2 regions of the Clostridium sp. CM036 genome follow, and region 1 is predicted to be linked to the other one. Evidence: predicted binding sites of a transcription regulator. Region 1 holds the regulator's gene; the other holds the start of a gene.
The links. Region 1 encodes NrdR, which represses ribonucleotide reductase genes. Its sites were predicted from a motif close to CACNANATNTNGTG; they were not measured.
Positions count from the first base shown of each region.

Region 1 (9,938 bases):
AAAAACTACATTGATGGACTCTTTCAAAATGGCAGATGATGTTTTAAGACAAGGTATACAAGGTATATCTGATTTGATTACTATACCCGGTCTTGTAAATTTAGATTTTGCAGATGTGAGAACAATTATGCTTGCTAAAGGTCTTGCACATATGGGTGTTGGTAGAGCCTCTGGTGATAATAGATCTCAAGAGGCAGCAAAACAAGCTATTTCAAGCCCGTTACTAGAAACTTCTATAGTCGGTGCTACAGGTGTACTTTTAAATATTACTGGTGGAATGGACTTAGGTTTACTTGAAATAAATGAGGCTGCGGAAATTGTACAAGGTGCAGCTGACCCAGACGCTAATATTATATTTGGTGCAGTTATAGATGAAGACCTAAAAGATGAAATAAGAATAACAGTTATTGCAACTGGTTTTGAAAGTGACAAAGTTGTGCAAAATAAAACTGTCCCAAAGCCTAAAGTAAAAGAACCAGTTAATCCTATTGAAGAAGTTGCATATACTAAAGAGTATGGAGATTCTGATTTAGAAATTCCAGCTTTTTTAAGAAGACAAAGCAAGTAATAAATAGTAAAGTGCCTTTTGGCACTTTATTTGCGTTTAGGGCAATTTTAATTGCTAATAGGACATAATCTCTATGCAAATTCACTGAGTTAACTTAAGTCGTTTTAGAGGGGCTAGTTAACGTGGTGAATTAATAAGGAATGGTCCTTTTTTTTACTTTGTATTTCCTAACACAATATGGGAAAAAATGGTGATTTATAGAAGAATAAAAATAAAAAAATATTGTAAAAAATGACAAAATTTTGATTGCATAAGTTATATAATAATTTTAAAGGAGGAAGAGCAAGTGATAGTATATATAGATGTCCTTATATTAGTGAATTTTATAGTTAATCTATTCATATTGCATATTACAGTTCAAACATTAAGAAAAAGAGTAAATCTTATATGGATGTGTCTTTCAAGTTTTATAGGCAGCTTATATGTATTAACAGTAGTCTATCCAAAGCTTAGATACTTGACATATTTGCCTTTTAAAATATTAGTACCAGTCGCGATGATTTTAATTGTTTTTAGAGAAAAAAACATTTTATTCAATATTAAGGCTTCTTTAATATTTATATTATATTCAATACTTTTAGCTGGAATGTGTTTATTTATACAAATGAACAATAGTAAAAATATGTCATTTGATATAATCATAATAAATTTTCCTTACGAAAAATTAATGCTTTCAGTAATGATAATTTATATATTGATATACAGGATCATGATTTTTATTGGAGATAGAAAAAAAATATCAACACTTATATACACTGTTGATATAATAAATAAAAGCTATAAAAAAACTATTAAGGCATTTTTAGATACTGGAAATGAGCTTCGTGAACCTGCTACCAACTTACCAGTATTAATTGTTGAACGGGATATTTTAAGCGAAATTTTGTTAGAAAGAAACAACACTTACTTTATTCCTTATAATGTAGTGAATGGCACTAATGGAAGGCTTATAGGGTTTAAACCACAGTATATTAATATTCATATTGATAAAAAGAATGTTGAAACAAGAGATGTAATTATAGCATTTTGTGAGTATAAATTAAGCAAAGATAATGACTATAACGCTCTTATGTCTAGAGGGATACTCAGTTAGATGATTTAATAGGAAATGATCGCTATGTGCTAATAATATAGATGGGGAGGAAATTATGTTCAATTTTAAAGTGATGTTAAACAAGTTATTTGCTAAATTCAAAATATTTTCAAACAATTTGTTTTATATAGGAGGGAACGATGCATTGCCACCTCCTTTAACTAAGGATGAAGAGTATGAGTTAGTAGTTAAATTAGATACAGGTGATAAGCAGGTGAGAGCTACCTTAATTGAAAGAAATTTAAGACTGGTAGTATATATAGCAAGGAAGTTTGAGAATACAGGCTTAAATGTTGAAGATTTAATTTCTGTAGGAACCATAGGGCTTATAAAAGCAGTTAATACTTTTGATCCTGAAAAGAACATTAAGCTAGCTACATATGCTTCAAGATGTATAGAGAATGAAATTTTAATGTATCTTAGGCGAAATAGTAAAATTAAAACAGAAATTTCTCTTTATGAGCCTCTAAATGTTGATTGGGACGGTAATGAATTGCTGCTCTCAGACATTATTGGAACGGACAACGATGTGGTTTATAATATTATTGAAGAAGATGTAGATAAACAATTGCTTTGGCTTGCTATGCAACGTTTAAATTCAAGAGAAAAAGAAATTGTTCAATTAAGATTTGGCTTAAATGGAACCATAGAAAAAACACAAAAAGAAGTGGCTGATATACTTGGAATATCACAATCTTATATCTCAAGGCTTGAAAAAAGAATAATAAAAAGATTACAAAAAGAAATAAATAAAATGGTATAGGGGCCGCAAGTGATATGCTCCCCTTATGGTGAATTGAACCCTAAAAGTTGAACAAAATATTTGAACAAAATATTTCATGTATGGGACTAGTAGTTTAATGTAACTGCTGGTCCTTTTACGCTACTGATTTTCTATAATTAACTGGACTTAACCAATTCAAACTTTGTTTGATTCGATCATTGTTATAGTATTTGATATAATCGATTAATTCCATCTTTATTTCTTCCATTGATGTAAATTCCCTTATATACAATAGCTCAGTTTTTAAAATACTAAAAAAGTTTTCTACTACTGCATTATCATGACAGGTTGCTTTACGTGACATACTTTGTTGAATTCCTTTTGCTATTAATTTATTTCGATATGATTTTTGTTGATATTGCCATCCCTGATCCGAATGCAAAATAAGTCTCGTGTTATCGGGTATTTTTCTAAAAGCCTCTTCCAATGTATGATTAATTTGCATCATATTTGCATGGTCATTAAGATCATAACTAATAATTTCACGATTATATAAATCCAGAATTACTGATACGTATGTTTTTTGCCCACAAAATGAAATTTCACTGATATCCGTTACCCATTTCTGATTAGGTTTGTCCGCTTTAAAATTCCTGTTTAATATGTTAGGTGCGATTTTCCCAACATCACCCTTATAAGAGTTATATTTCTTCATTCTTACACAACAAAACAGTCCCAGAGAATTCATTAATTTTAGTACCGTCTTATGATTAATTATATATCCGAGTTTGTGTAACTCCGCTGTAATACGTCTGTAACCATATGTTTTTTTATTTTTATCAAAGAGTTCTATAATCTTTTGCTTTATTTTTTTATACTTATCTAGTCTGTTCATTCGTTTTATATAATAATAGTAAACACTGTGTGGAATTTGTGCTATATCTAAAAGCAGCGTGATTGTGTATTTATGCCTTAATTCATAGATTACTGTTACCTTTTCTTTGGTGTTTGCCTGGATTGAATTAAGGCATTCAATTTTTTTGTGTAATCTAGCTCCGCACGAAGACGCTCGTTTTCATTGTAAAGAGCCTTCTCCGTTTTTGTTTGTAAATCGCTTAGTTTTAAGTTTTTACAAGTGCTGATTATATTCTTTATAGGTTCTCCTTTTTTTCGGCCACGATGATCTATAGCTAAAAATTCTTTGCCATTTTCAATATAGAGTTTTTTCCATCTAAGAACTAAAGATTCATTAAGATTATATTTAGAACATATCTCATGTTTTGAAAGACCACTATTTATTAATTCTTCTGCAACCTTTATTCGAAAGTCACCTGTATATTTATTCCGTTTTCCATTACGAGGTATAAGTGCATCGTCGCCATGTAACTCCTGAATTTTTTCCCATCCTCGTATTGTTTGGGGAGCGACATCATATTTTCTTGCTAGAGCATTGCGTGAGCCATTATTAGCTTTCTTCCATTCATCAAGTATTTCTAAACGCTTTTCAAGTGTGTATTTTACTTTCAAAAAAAATCACCCCTTATATAAACAATTATAATACTTTGTCCAATAAAAGGGGAGCAGTTCATGGTAGACAGTTAAAATAATAAAACTGTTTACTATAAGGAGGGCTATTTTTTTATGGGAAGAAAATCAACTATATCAGACCAACAAAAAATTAAGGCTGTAACATCATATTTAAATGGAAAAGCTAGTATGTTAAGTTTATGCAACAAACTTCAAGTACATAAGAGTTCTTTTCAAAAATGGGTAATACGATATAAATCAGAAGGTGAAGCTGGGTTAAAACATTCTAGCAAAAATACTTCTTATACTGCCAAAATCAAGATTAACATTGTAAAAGAATATCTTGATGGGCATGGCTCACTGAATGATTTATGCATTAAGTATCATATTTCGTCAAATACAGTTTTATGCAATTGGATAAAGAAGTATAATGGTCATGAAAACATAAAATCTTCTGGAACAGGAGGAAAAATAATCATGACCAAAGGACGCAAAACTTCTTATATTGAACGCATTGAAATCATAAAGTACTGTATTGAAAACAATAACAGTTATAATAAAACTGTTGAAAAATATAAGGTATCTTATCCTCAGATTTATACCTGGATGAAGAAGTATAATCAGTTTGGTATTGAAGGGCTTTTGGACCGACGTGGAAAGCCAAAGGCTGAAGAGTTAATGACAGAAGATGAAAAGCTAAAAGCTCAATACAAGCTTTTAGAAGCACAAAATAGAAGATTACGGATGGAGAATGCTCTTCTAAAAAAAATCCAAGAGATAGAAAGAAGGCGATATTAAGCGAAGCTAGATACGAAGATACTTATCTTGCAATCCAAGAATTATCTAACAAAGATAAATTTCCTATAACTGAGTTGTGCATTATAGGCGGCGTTAGCCATTCTGCATATTATAAATGGCTACACAGAGAAAAAAGTAACCGAGTATTGAAAAACGAAGAATTATTAAAGCTTATTTGTGAGTTATATGAGGAAAAAGACGGTATCTTAGGCTATCGCCAGATGACGATTAAAATCCGTAGAGAATATAATAAAAAAGTTAATTATAAACGAATTTATCGTCTGATGCAGATATTAGGATTAAAATCCGTATGCAGAAAAAAAAGATATAATTATATTAAGTCAACTCCTGAAGTTACTGCAGAAAATATTTTGGATAGAAATTTTAAAGCAGAACAAGTCAATAAAAAATGGCTTACAGATGTAACCGAGTTTAAATATGGGAGAAGTGGACAAAAGGCTTATCTAAGTGCAATATTTGATTTAGGTGATAGAAGTATTGTTTCATATGTCATTGGTCATTCTAATAATAACCAATTGGTTTATCAAACCTTTAATCTTGCTGTTAAAGTATACCCTGATGCTAAACCAATATTTCATAGTGACCGAGGTTTCCAGTATACTTCAAAAATATTTAAAGAAAAACTAAAAAAAGCTGGAATGATACAGAGCATGTCGAGGGTTGGGCATTGTATTGATAATGGTCCAATGGAAGGATTTTGGGGAATCTTAAAAACAGAAATGTATTATCTTCATAAATTTGAAGACTATGAAAGCTTAAAGAAATCGATTGAAGACTATATAGAATATTATAATAATAGACGTTATCAAAAACGTTTAAAGTGCATGACACCAATGGAATATCAGCGATATCTATTAGGTAATGCAGCATAAATAAAGCGCCTACCAAATAATAGACGCCTTACATAAAATCTTTAATTATTTCCACTGTCTACTTGACAGGGGGCAGTTCAAAGTAGGACCCTTTTTATAATTTTATTTTAGAAACCGATTTTAAAAGTTATTATTTGAAGATTAAATATTAAGCAAAATGAAACAAATAAAGAAATGTTCTAATTATAAATAATATTTTTAATAACTTATGAATATAAATAATATAAAGTGCTAGGCCTCTAAAAATAGACTAGAGTAGTGACTAGCTGGTTTAAAAAAAGGGTTTATGAAAACTTATTGGGGGTGAACAAAATGGAAAGTTTAATGTTTGCAATAAATAATTTAAGACAGATGGAAATTATAGATATAAGTTCAGGCTCAAAAATGGGATATATCAAAGATTTAAAAGTTGATTGTGAAGACTATAGAATTATTTCAATCCTAATGCCAACCCAAAAGTCATCTTGGTTCAATAAAAATAATAGTGTTGAGATACCTTGGGAAAAAGTAAAGAAAATTGGGGTAGATGTTATTCTTGTAGATGGTAGTGATGTAAATATAGAAAACGAATAGGAAAAAGTGTATAATGTTAGTATATTTGCTAACTATACTATGAAAAGGACGTGAAGGCCATTGAAATGTCCATATTGCAGCTGTGAAGAAAGTAAAGTAGTTGATTCTAGATCAACAGATGAGAATATTGCAACTAGAAGAAGAAGAGAGTGCCTAAGTTGTTTTAAGAGATATACTACATATGAAAAAGTGGAAGATGTACCTATTTTAGTAATAAAGAAGGATTCTAATAGAGAATATTTTGACAGAACGAAAATATTAAATGGCCTTATGAAGGCATGCCAAAAGAGGCCGGTGTCAAGAAAACAAATAGAAGCTATTTGTGATGAAGTAGAAAAACAGTTAAACAATGAAATGCTTACAGAAGTGAAATCAGATTATATAGGAGAAATCATTATGAGCATATTAAAAAATGTAGATGAGGTATCTTATGTGAGGTTTGCTTCAGTTTATAGGCAATTCAAAGATATTAATACATTCATGGAAGAGATAAGGAAATTAATGTCTAAGGAATGAAAATGCCCTTAGGCATTTTTTTTATAATTTTTTTTTTGAAAAACTACGAGAAAATTATGACGTAGCAGCTAAATATATTAGAGGCTGATGATATGAAACTATCAGGTAAGTAATAGAACAGTTTACTAGTGAGGATATTTAGAGTAATATTAAGGCTAGTAATAATAAACAAAAGAAAATGTATTATTGTTTATTTAAAACAATAAACTAACGCTGAAATATGGAGGGATTAACATGGCTGAAGAAAAAATATTAGTGGTTGATGATGAGGAACATATACAAGAGTTAATTAAATTTAATTTGGAGAAGAATGGTTATAAAGTTATGTGTGCTAATAATGGTATAGATGCTATAAAACTTGCTAAAGAACAATTGCCGCAATTGATGTTACTAGATTTAATGTTACCTGGAATGGATGGCCTAGATGTTTGTAAGGAAATTAGAAAAGATTCATCTATGTCAAATATGTCAATAATAATGATAACAGCAAAAGCAGAAGAAATAGATAAAATAATAGGGCTAGAGTTAGGGGCAGACGATTATATTACAAAGCCATTCTCAGTAAGGGAGCTAGTAGCAAGAATCAAAGCCATGCTTAGAAGAACCAATATGCAAGTAGCTGAAAAGTCTTTTAGTGTTGGAAATTTGACTATTGATTTTGGTAAGCACGAGGTTATTAAAGGTGAAATCAAAATTGATTTGACATTAAAGGAATTCGAACTATTGGAAATTTTGATAAAGAATAAAGGAAGAGTTATGACTAGAGACTTTTTATTAGATAAAATATGGGGTTATGAATACTTAGGAGAAACAAGAACTGTTGACGTTCACATAAGACATTTAAGGCAAAAAATTGAAGAAGATGATAAAAATCCAATGTATATCCAGACTATTAGGGGCATAGGATATAGATTTAATTTTGGAGAGTAATTATGAAAAAAAAATTACTTATATATTTGTTAAGCACTGTGATTTTTATATTTGTGGTAGTAACTGCATTATTCACGTCTATTTTTAATTATGAATATCAGCAAAATCTAAAAGGGAAGCTTCAAATTAATAACAATATGATTATTAGATTATTGCAAAGTAATAATTTAAGAGACCCTCAGAAATTTTTTATGGAGAACTTAGAAAGTTCGCAGCTAAGAGTTACCTATGTTGATAAAAATGGTAAAGTTATTTATGATTCAAATATAAGCGGGGAAACTATGGATGATCATAATGATAGGCAAGAAATAAAAGACGCAAGAAAAAGCGGCAGTGGATTTACAGTGAGATATAGTAAATCTACTGATCGGAATATGATGTATTTTGCAACCACTTTTGGTGATGGGTTTATTATTAGAAGTTCTATGCCTCTTGAAATTGTAAATGGATTAGGCAGTAAATATTTTAAGCTTTACATCTTAGCCATAATTTTTTCAGCAATAATGTCAATTTGGTTTTCTCTAAAACTATCATATATTATAGTAAAACCAATTACCGACTTGATTTTTATTACTTCAAGAATTAGTAAGGGCGAATTTCATAGAAGAGCTAGAGTATTATCAGATGGTGAAATAGGACAACTAGCTAAGAATTTTAATGAGATGGCGGATAAACTAGAGTCTACATTGAATGAAGTTACCGATAAGCAAAACAGGCTTGAGGCTATTTTGCAAAGTATGGATAGTGGAGTCATTGCTGTAGATAGAAAAAATAAAGTGATAATGATTAATCCATATGCTAAAAAAACATTTGGAATCACTAAAGATATTATAGGGCAGAATCTTCTGGATAATATAAGGGATTTTGAATTAGAAAATATCTTCCACCAAAGTGATAATGATTATAAGGAAATAAAGATAGTTTGGCCACAAGAAAGAGAACTTAGAATAAAAACTACAGATATAATTAACAGAAGCGAACATATAGGCACTGTGGCAGTTGTTCAAGATATTACAGAAGTGAAAAAATTGGAAAATATGAGAACACAATTTGTTGCTAATGTTTCTCATGAGCTTAAAACGCCTTTAACCTCTATTAAAGGGTTTGCAGAAACTCTAAAATATGTTGATGATGCTGACACAAAGGAAAAATTTTTAAATATAATCAATGAAGAAGCTGAAAGATTAACTAGATTAAGTACAGATATTTTAACACTTTCACATATAGAACAACAAAAGGAAGTTAAAAATGAAAAAATTAATATTAATAAAATTGTAGAAAATGTCTACAACTTAATGAAAAACATAGCAGAATTAAAAGGAATCAAGTTAAAGGTTGATCAGCGAAATGTAAAAGAAGTGATAGGTGACGCTGATAGGTTTAAACAAATGTTAATTAACTTAGTAGATAATGCAATAAACTACTCAGAAACTGGAGATAGTGTTTGCATTGGAATGGAGAGCAAGGATGATAGATGCATGCTATGGGTTAAGGACACTGGGGTTGGAATAGACAAAGAACAAATTCCACGTATATTTGAGAGATTTTACAGAGTGGATAAGGCTCGTTTAAGATCAAAAGGTGGCACTGGATTAGGACTTGCTATTGTTAAGCATATAGTACTTAAATTAAATGGAAAAATATATGTGGAAAGTCAGCTAGGATCAGGCAGTAAATTTATAGTTGAAATTCCGTACGCTAAATAAAAATAAAGCTATCGCGTTATTAACGTGATAGCTTTATTTTTATCATTGTAAAGTTTAATTAACATTAGCTAAACTTTAGTTAACTTTGCCTTAATACAAAGTTAACTTTCGGGGTATAATATTATAAGTGTAATGAGTAGCTAATAAAACAATCTAAATAAATGAACGGGGGAATTATCAATGAAAAGAAAAAACTTAAAATTAATGGTCGCTGCACTAGCAGTTGCAATGACAGCAGGAATTTCCACGGGTTGTTCAAGTAAAACTGCACCTAAAACTGAGACTAAAAAAAATGAGTTATCAGGTACAATAACAGCAGCAGGATCAACATCACTTCAGCCTTTAGCTGAATTAGGTGCTAAGAGTTTTTTAGATAAAAACCCAGGAGCAACTGTAAATGTTCAAGGTGGCGGTAGTGGTACTGGACTTAAATTAGTATTAGAAGGTAGTGTAGAAATAGGAAATTCAGATATTTATGCAAAAGATAAAGAAGGAATTGACGCAACTAAATTAAAAGACAATAAGGTATGTGTTATAGGAATTGCAGCAGTAACAAATCAAAAATCTAAAGTTGAATCTTTAACAAAGGCTCAATTAATAGATATATTTA
Region 1 is NZ_CM143652.1:663,836-673,773, forward strand. It holds gene ftsZ (cell division protein FtsZ) at 1-568, shown strand, start outside; gene spoIIGA (sigma-E processing peptidase SpoIIGA) at 855-1,661, shown strand; gene sigE (RNA polymerase sporulation sigma factor SigE) at 1,717-2,424, shown strand; gene ACWJKE_RS03125 (IS3 family transposase) at 2,540-3,421, opposite strand; gene ACWJKE_RS03130 (transposase) at 3,376-3,912, opposite strand; gene ACWJKE_RS03135 (helix-turn-helix domain-containing protein) at 4,027-4,710, shown strand; gene ACWJKE_RS03140 (IS3 family transposase) at 4,785-5,603, shown strand; gene ACWJKE_RS03145 (YlmC/YmxH family sporulation protein) at 5,916-6,176, shown strand; gene nrdR (transcriptional regulator NrdR) at 6,237-6,692, shown strand; gene ACWJKE_RS03155 (response regulator) at 6,927-7,622, shown strand; gene pnpS (two-component system histidine kinase PnpS) at 7,625-9,328, shown strand; gene ACWJKE_RS03165 (phosphate ABC transporter substrate-binding protein) at 9,509-9,938, shown strand, end outside.

Region 2 (9,938 bases), 1.3 Mb from region 1:
TTTAACTTTGAAGGTGGATGCTATGCCAAAACTATAAAATTAGATAAAAATAATGAAAGTGAAATTTACTCAGCATTAAAATTTGGTGCATTGCTTGAAAATGTCGTGCTTGATGATAATAATATGCCTAACTATGATGATGATAGCTTAACAGAGAATACCAGAGGCGCATATCCTATAGAATATATCGAAAATGCAGAACTAAGTGGAATTGGTGGACAACCAAGCACTATAATATTTTTAACAGCAGATGCTTTTGGAGTTCTTCCACCAATTTCAAAACTTTCAAAAGAAGCTGCAATGTATCATTTTATTTCGGGATATACAAGTAAGCTTGCGGGTACAGAGCGTGGGATTACAGAACCGAAAGCGACTTTTTCATCTTGCTTTGGAGAAGCTTTTATGCTAATGAACCCTTCAGTTTATGCAAAGCTTTTAGGTGAGAGAATAGACAAATATGACACTGAGGTGTTTTTGGTAAATACAGGTTGGATTGGCGGAGAATATGGGGTAGGTTCAAGAATGAAACTATCATATACGAAAGCTATGGTAAAAGCTGCTCTTGAAGGTAAGCTTAAGGATGTTGAGTATAAAGAACATCCAATATTTAAAGTAGATATACCGGTGGCGGTGCCAAATGTTCCAACAAAAATGTTGAATCCACAAAATACATGGGGAGATAAAGAAAATTATGTTTTAAAAGCTAAAGAATTAGCATTCAAATTTGCTGAGAACTTTAGCAAATTTAAAGGAGTTGCAGAAAACATAAAAAAAGCTGGACCTATATATAAATAATATAAAAACCCGACGGCTAGAAGCATTATAATCCGACGGGTTTTTATGTGATTTTTTGCGTAAATATGATATACTCATTAAATATATGAGTATCTATAGGTATTTTGAATAAGGAGGAATAATGAAAGAATGGTATTTTTTATAGGATTTTAATTTCTGCTATTATAACAATAGGTATAGTTATTTAGAATCTTAAAGCTGGAACGGATTTAAGTTATTCATTTTTATTAATTGAATTCTCGAAATGAGAACTTATCAAAATTTAAAACAAAGTATGGACTAAATAAACTTATAGATAATAATGATAATAAATTTGAGAACTCAATAAAAATCATGCAATTTATTAATAGAAAAATAAACATATCTACATACAAATAGAATATAATAAATTATGCTTAGAAGGGAGCAGACATTAGATGGATTTAAACGTTATATTGGTGTTAAAAGCTATAATAATAGCTATAGTAGAAGGGGTAACAGAATTTGTTCCTATTTCCTCTACTGGACATATGATCATTGTAGGAGATATTATAAATTTTAAAGGGGCATTTGCAAATCAATTTGAGGTAGTCATTCAATTAGGAGCTATTCTTGCAATTATAGTTTTATATTGGAATAAAATATGGAAATCAGTTGTGGAGTTTTTTCAAGGGAAACCCTCAGGTATTAAGTTTTGGACTAATATTATAGTTGCATTTATACCAGCTGCAGTCTTTGGGTTTGTTCTAAATGATAAAATAGATAAATATCTTTTTAATTCAGGAACTGTAGCCGTGGGGTTAATAGTTGGCGGAGTTCTAATGATTATTATAGAAGGTAGATTTAGGCAAAAGTATACAACGGAAAGTATAGAGAAAATAAGTATTAAGCAATCATTTAAAATAGGTTTTTTTCAATGCTTAGCACTATGGCCAGGTATGTCAAGATCAGCATCGACGATAATGGGAGGTTGGATTTGTGGCGTTTCTACAGTTGCTGCAACTGAATTTTCTTTCTTTTTAGCGATACCAACTATGGTTGGAGCTACAGCATTAACTTTATTTAAAAGCGGAATGAATTTTAGTAGTGGAGAAATTATAACTTTGGTTATTGGATTTGTAACAGCCTTTTTAGTTGCATTAATTGTGGTTGAAAAATTTGTTTCTTATTTAAAGAAAAAACCTATGAAGGTTTTCGCTATTTATAGAATAATTGTTGGTGTAGTTTTGCTATTATTAATTAAAATTGGTACTATTTCATTATAAGGGACATTCAAGTAAATAATGAATATTTTTACGCGTAAAAAAGTATATATTACGTATAATGCATTGAAGCGAGCTTTAGAACTTCTTATTTTATTTTTAATTAAGATGCGTTAAGAAAAACATATGTTTGAGCGATATAGCGAGTTTATGTTTTTTAGCAGATTAATTAAAAACAAAATTAGTAGTTCTTAGCGAAGTGAATGCATTAATAGTAATATATACTTTTTTATTTTTTATTTATGTTCGTGCCATCGCTTATAAGTATAATATTTTTATCTAAATCAGTTCTATAGACAATAGAATTTATCTTTTTCAATTTAGCTAAGGTTCCTTTATTTGGATGACCATAAGTGTTGTAAGTTCCACAACTTATTACAGCAATTTTTGGAGAAACTTTATTTAGAAATTCTTGCGAGGTTGATGACTTACTGCCATGATGAGCTACTTTAAGCACCTGAGATTTTAAATTGTAACCATTGTCTAGTAGTTCCTGCTCAGCTAGGGACTCTATATCACCTGTAAATAAATAAGTTGAATTTTTATAAGATACCTTTATTGTACAGGAGTAATTATTAGTATTTTCATAACTTGTTTTATTAGGTGATAGCATAACGCATGTTGTATTAGGACCTAAATCTAAAGATATATTAGGGGCGGATACTTTTATTTTAAGATTTTTATTTCTTAGAGAATTGATCATATCAACAAATGACTGCGAGGAAGATATGACTTTAGGGGCATAGAATTCATCTATATCGAAGGTTTTAATTATTTTAGCCATACCGCCTATGTGGTCTTCGTGGGGATGAGTTGCAACTACATAGTCAAGTTTTTTAACATTATTTTTTTTTAGATATCTAATTAACTTTTGAGTTGAATCAACGGTGCCACTGTCAATTAGTAAGTTTTTATTATTTACTTGAACAAGTATACAATCACCTTGTCCTACATCAATAAAATGAGTAACCATATTATTTTCTAAATTTAAGTTAGTTTTTATAGTAGATTTATGACATATAGTTACACAGACAGATATAAAAACTAAGACGGTACAAAGTAAAATATATTTTAACCAGGTTTTCTTTGGCATATGATTAATCTCCTATGAAATATTTGAAGCATATAAATGATTTTATCCAATTATATAAAAAAATATCAATATCCAAGGACAAATTTGAAATAAGTCTTATAAACTAGTATAATTATAGTTGTAATTCAATCGTAAAATGAAAGGAACAGTGATATGAGAACTATATATTTTTATTTGTGTTTTATTATCAATTTGATCGGTAAAAGCTTTGAGAAGATAAAATTTAATAGCATAAAAAAACATAAAACTAGAGAAGAGGCAGATGTGTATATATTCAAAGTAGCTACGAAGTGGTCTAATTTTGTGCTTAGGGTTGCAGGATTAAATTTAACAGTCGTAGGAAAAGAAAATATACCAAATGAGCCTTGTGTTTTTGTGGGAAATCACCAAAGTAATTTTGATACACCAGTAATATTATCTAATATGAATAGACTTACTGGTGCAGTTGCTAAAAAAGAAATGAAAAAAATACCAATAATGAGCTATTGGATGAGGCAAATACATTGTGTATTTATGGATAGGGAAAATCCAAGAGAAGCTTTGAAGGCAATTTCGGAAGGTGTTCAAAATTTAAAGAATGGATATTCTATGATTATTTTTCCAGAGGGTACGAGAAGTAGAAGTAACAGCTTAGGTGAGTTTAAAAAAGGTAGTATGAGGCTAGCAATAAAGGCTGGGGTACCTATTGTTCCTATAACATTTTATGATACTTATAAAGCGATGGAAGGTAATAATGGGAAAATTAAAAAGACAAATGCTAAGCTTATAATAGATAAACCTATATATATTGAGGGTATGTCAAAGGAAGAAAAAGTAAAAATTTCAGAGGTAGTACAAAATATAATCCAAAATAATTTAAATAAGGAACGTGAGGAAAAATAGATTTATATGGTTACTTGTTATTTATTTAAATGCCCTAAAGCTGAAGTAATATAAAAGAAGCTGAATTTGAAACTTCAGCTTCTTTTATATTGTATAGAAATATTTATTTGAAAATTATTTAACCTCAGTTCTATCGCTGTCGCTAGCTCTGTCTCTTCCTAAGAAAGATAAAGAGTATAGACCGCATAAACCTACTAGAGCGAAAATAATTCTCGTAAATGCTGTTCCAGTGCCAAATAAGCTTGATACTAGGTCAAATTTGAAAAATCCAATTAGTCCCCAATTTATAGCGCCTATGATAACTAATACTAGTGCAGTACCATCTAATGCTTTCATTGTAAACATCTCCTCTTTCATAAGTCTTAGTATTATTGTTTACAATTTTTAAAAAATTATTACTATATTAAAAAAAAATATTTAATTTCACCATGTATTTAATAGTGGATTATTAATAATATGTTAAATAATTAAGTACAGTTCTTATTAAATACTGCTCACAGATATTTTGGTATAAACTTTTTTTAAATACAAATATAAATAGATAAATTAATGCATAAGCTATTGATATATATTAAAATATGTTTGATAATGTATAGTATACATTTATTTATAGAAAGATAGTGTTAACATTATCTATAAAAAAGGGAGGGATAAAATATGAATATCTTAATACAAATACTTAGCGTTGTTGCATTTGCAATTATTGTTCTTGTAATATATAATGTTTTAAAAGCTTATGTACTAGATAAGTTAAATATTAACAAGTGGATAGTACTTTTATTAGCTATTGCAATATATGTGGTTCCTGTGCTCATATGGCCTAATATTATAAATCATGCAACTTACTATGTAATGACAGGAATATCTGCTATTATGATTTTATGGTTTACGGATTTATCAGGTTTTTTAAAAAATTCGAATATTTTTAAAAAAAATTCAACAAGCATAGGTTCTGCAAATATTAATGCTAAAAAAGATAAGAAGGACGATGTAGTAATTAGGTCCAAGGCTAAACCTAATAGGAATAAAAATAATAAAAAATAATAAAAAGGAGTACAAATTTCCATGGGGAATTTGTACTCCTTTTGAATGTGTCTATATATATAATATTTAATACTTTTTAACTGTCACAAAATAATTGTGAGATTTTGGTTTGTTGAAGCTAACTACATCCAGTAGTAGTTCCACATTCAAGGCAAACTTTACAAGTTCCGTTTCTAACAAGCCTAGTACTTGAGCAATGAGAGCAGGTTTCAGAGTATAATCTTTCCCCTTGGATAGTGTCTGTGCTTATGTTAGTAGGGGCGAGGACATTCTCAGCGTCTGCTAGGCCAGTTGAAATTTCAGTCTCACCAGGCATTAGTGGATTTTTAGGTATATTAGCGTTGTCGTAATTTTCAGGTTTGATTTGACATCTACTATAATCTCCTAGTTCTATATCAATAATCTTACTAATTAAATCAGATATAGAAGAAACAGATTTAATATAAGGATGCTTTTGTACAAAACCATAAGGTTCAAATTTTTGTCCGCGAAGCATTTTAGAAATGGCTTGCGCAGGTACATGATGCTGAAGCATTACTGAAATTGCCTTTGAAAGAGAATTCAATAATCCAGTAATTATAGTACCTTCCCTATCTGTAGTTATATATATTTCAGAAATTTCTCCGTTTGAGCGCCTATTTATCGTAGTATAGACTTTTACATCATCAATTTGAGCAGGATGAGTAGTTCCATAACGTATTCCAATTGGCTTTTCTCTTGTGGAGTGGTTTGAAGTTTCTTGTAATGACTTTGCTTTCTTTAAAAGAGCCTCGTATGATAAATCCTCAAGTAACAGTTCTTTGTCAACAGATAAAGTAGTGTTTAAAGGTTGACTTGCTTTTGAACCATCTCTATATAAGGAGATACCTTTCACGCCTAGCTTCCAAGAATTTAATATCACTTCTTTAAAGTCTTCTATGGTAGCATTTTTAGGTAGATTTACAGTCTTTGATATAGAACCTGATATCATTGGGGTTATTGCCGCCATCATGAGAACATGTCCCATAAATGAAATATATCTTTTTCCGCTACCGCATTTGTTTGCTGTATCGAATATAGGCAAATGTTCTACCTTTAAATGTGGAGCACCCTCAATTTTTCCATCAATGATTTTTTCATATTCAAAGCCGTTTTCATCAACCTTTTCTTTTCTTAGAATATAATCAAGAATATCATTTGTTTCACTTTCGGAATATCCAAGGTTATCCAATGAGTCTTTAATTACAGGGTTTACGATGGTCATAAATCCACCACCAGATAATTTTTTATAAATAAAATGGCTGAAATATGGTTCAACTGAGGTTGCACCACAATCCATTGCAAAAGAAATAGTGCCAGTAGGAGCTAGAACTGTAACTTGAGCATTTCTAAAACCATATTTTTCACCACTGCTTAGTACTTTTGACCAACAGTTTTTTAAGGTTTCACTTATATTGCTTAGGGAATCATTACCTAAAATATCATGGTTAACTTTTATAGGATCATAATTCAAATGTTCATAGTTACTATTTAGAGCTCCAGCAGCTCTTGCATGATTCCTTATAACTATTTGCATATGTTTTTTGTTGATTTCATATTTTTCAAAAGGAGCTAGTTCTTTTGAAAGTAGGGATGATACATAATAAGCCTGTGCAGTCATTATTCCACTTAGCGCTGCAGCTATATTTCTAGCATCTTCTGAGTCATAGGCATAGCCCATTACCATAAATAAAGAAGCTAAATTTGAAAGCCCAAGACCTGTGGTTCTAAATAAATAACTTTTTCTTGCTATATCTTCAGTTGGAAACTGGCCCCAATGAATGGAGGATTCAAGGACTAATTGAGTAAGTCCTATTAGATGGACATATCCATCTACATCAAATTTTTTAGTCAAAGCATCATAAAATTTATAAATATTAATAGAAGCTAAATTACAAGAGGTATCATCTAAAAAAGCATATTCTCCACAAGGATTAGTCGAATTAATTCTATTATGTTTAGCATTAACTACTCCATCTTCTCCACCGGGGCAAGTATGCCATGCATTAAAGGTGTCATCAAATTGAGGCGCTGGATCAGCACATTGCCAAGCAGCGGTATTAAAGGTATCCCATAGCGTCTTAACACTTATGTCTGCATCAACTGTGGAATCACATCTCCCTTTAAGAGTAATAGTCTGATTAGGATTTTTCGATAAGGTATCAACTTTCATCATAAATTCATCTGAGAATCTTATGGAGTTGTTTCCATTTTGGCCAGATACAGTCTCATAAGCCTCTCCTTCAAAGCTACCATCATAACCCATTTTAGTAAGAGCGCGTACTTTATCTTCTTCTTTAGCTTTCCAAGTCATAAACTCCATTATTTCAGGGTGATTGATATCAAGGCATAGCATCTTAGCAGCACGCCTTGTAGTTCCACCAGATTTTATAGCTCCAGCATTTCTGTCAAGTCCTCTTAAAAAACTCATAAGACCTGATGAAACTCCACCACTAGATAATCTTTCACCTATACCTCTTATGGATGAGAAGTTAGTTCCGGTGCCAGAGCCACCTTTAAATAATTTAGTCTCTGTTACATACTGCTCAGAGATTGAATGATTGCCAAGTAGTTTATCTTGGATTGATAGAATGAAACAAGCTGAAGCTTGAGTCCTTGTATAAGCATCTTCGCTTTTAACTATCATTTTTTCTTTTTCATCGTAATAAAAATTATCTAATGATTCGCCTTTTATACCATAGGATAGGTTAAGGCCCGTATTAAACCATTGAGGAGAATTTGGTGCAAACATTTGATTTAAAAATGCATATATTAATTCATCATAAATAATGCTTTTTTCCTCTTGAGATTTAATAATAGTCTCATCAGTCAAGGATTCACACCAAAAATTAACAAGTCTATGAGCTACCATTTTCATACTATCCTCATAACCTTGCTTATTATTAACACCAGATTTTCTGAAATATTTTGAAGCAATAATATCGCAAGAATTTTGAGAGTAATGCTCTGGAAATTCTAAAGCCTTCATATCTAAAAGCACTTTATTTGTTTTATGGTCTTTTAAAAAAACATTTACCTTTTTCCATTTGAATAAATCAAAAACAGTAATAGTTTTATCTTTTTCTAATTCCTTTGTATAAAATCGTTTGATTAAATTTTTTATCTCCGCCATAATTAATACTAGCTTAAAAAGCTAGTATATTCACCTCCTATTAGTTGCATGATAATTAAGATTAAGTCTAAATTATGTAAAACATACTTCTGTATGGTTGATATTACTACACTAAAAGATTTTCTTGATTATTTAGTTTAATTATTATGTGTTATATTAGTATAACACCATATGTAGTAAGTAGAAAAAGAATTATAACTACAGATGGTATTATATAATAGAATCAAATAAAAATCAACATTAAATATTAACCAAAAATATGACGAATAAACGGCAAATTTATATAATATAGTAGTATAATAAATACATATTTATTATTATGTAAAATAATAAACCTAAATATTTATTATTATGTAAAATAATAAACCTAAATATTTATTATTATGCATAATAAACCTACGTATTTATTATTTTGGAAGAGGTGATGATGAAATTATGATACATCAATTTGATGGAAAAATACCTAATGTACATAAACATTCTTATATTGCTTACAGTGCAGATGTTATAGGAAATGTGTCTATAGGAGAGTACAGTAGTATTTGGTTTGGAGCTGTATTAAGAGGCGATATGAATTCCATGTCTATAGGTTCTTATACAAATATTCAAGACAATTGTACAGTACATAATGATGATGAATTTTCGGTTAATATTGGAGAGTATGTAACTATAGGACATAATGCCATAATACATGGTTGTAAAATTTCAAGTTATGCTTTAATTGGAATGGGAAGTACTATACTAAATGGAGCAGAAATAGGGGAGTATACTATAATTGGCGCTGGTAGCTTAGTTACTCAAGGAAAGAAAATACCCTCAGGGGTTCTTTGTATGGGAGTGCCGGCAAAGGTCATTCGCGAACTAACTACAGAGGAAAAGGAAGGATTAAAAAAATCAGCTCAGCATTATGTAGAGCTTTCAATGAAATATAATACAAAACAAATAAATGACCATACCTTAATTTAGATTGTTATAGAGCGCGAAAAATGATAATATTAAATGGAATAGAAAAGGTGACAGATGAGCAGAAATATAAATACATGTTTATAGAAAATATTTAGTACAATATGTTGATAAATTTAACAAATATATAGATTGGTCAAAAGTTTAAAAAAGGTAGGAGATAATAAATGATAAAAATAGGAGAATTTAATAATTTAAAAGTAGCTAGGCGAGCAGAATTTGGGTACTATTTGGGCGCAGAGACTGAAAACACTAGTGATGATATATTATTGCCAATGAAAAGTACTTTAGGTAGAGCACTTAATATTGATGATGAAGTTGAAGCCTTCGTATATAGGGACTCAAGTGATAGGTTAATTTCAACTTTAAAAAAACCTCTTGCAAAGGTTGGTGATTTAGCCTACCTTAAAGTAATTGACATGACTGCAATAGGAAGTTTTGTAGAAATTGGTTTAGAAAGAGACGTATTAGTTCCTTTTAAGGAGGAAAATTACAAATTAGAAACAGGCAAAAAATATCTTTTTTATATATATTTAGATAAGACTGGAAGAATAGCGGCCACTACTTTTATTGATAAATATTTATACGATACAGATTCATATGATATTGATGAGGAAGTGGAAGGAACAGTATACGGAATCCAGACTAATGGTACCGTAATGATAGCTATTGATGATATTTATAGAGCGGTTATTCTAAGAAATGAGAATTATATGAGTGTAATACCAGGAGATAGATTAAGTGTACGAGTGAAAAAATATTATGAAGA
Region 2 is NZ_CM143652.1:1,924,180-1,934,117, reverse strand. It holds gene pckA (phosphoenolpyruvate carboxykinase (ATP)) at 1-795, shown strand, start outside; gene ACWJKE_RS09110 (undecaprenyl-diphosphate phosphatase) at 1,212-2,039, shown strand; gene ACWJKE_RS09105 (ComEC/Rec2 family competence protein) at 2,266-3,129, opposite strand; gene ACWJKE_RS09100 (lysophospholipid acyltransferase family protein) at 3,283-4,011, shown strand; gene ACWJKE_RS09095 (DUF378 domain-containing protein) at 4,126-4,347, opposite strand; gene ACWJKE_RS09090 (hypothetical protein) at 4,669-5,055, shown strand; gene ACWJKE_RS09085 (vitamin B12-dependent ribonucleotide reductase) at 5,174-8,206, opposite strand; gene ACWJKE_RS09080 (gamma carbonic anhydrase family protein) at 8,642-9,172, shown strand; gene ACWJKE_RS09075 (CvfB family protein) at 9,337-9,938, shown strand, end outside.
Region 2: a site for NrdR is predicted at 8,372-8,385, ahead of ACWJKE_RS09085 (vitamin B12-dependent ribonucleotide reductase). Genes of this name have one in related genera too.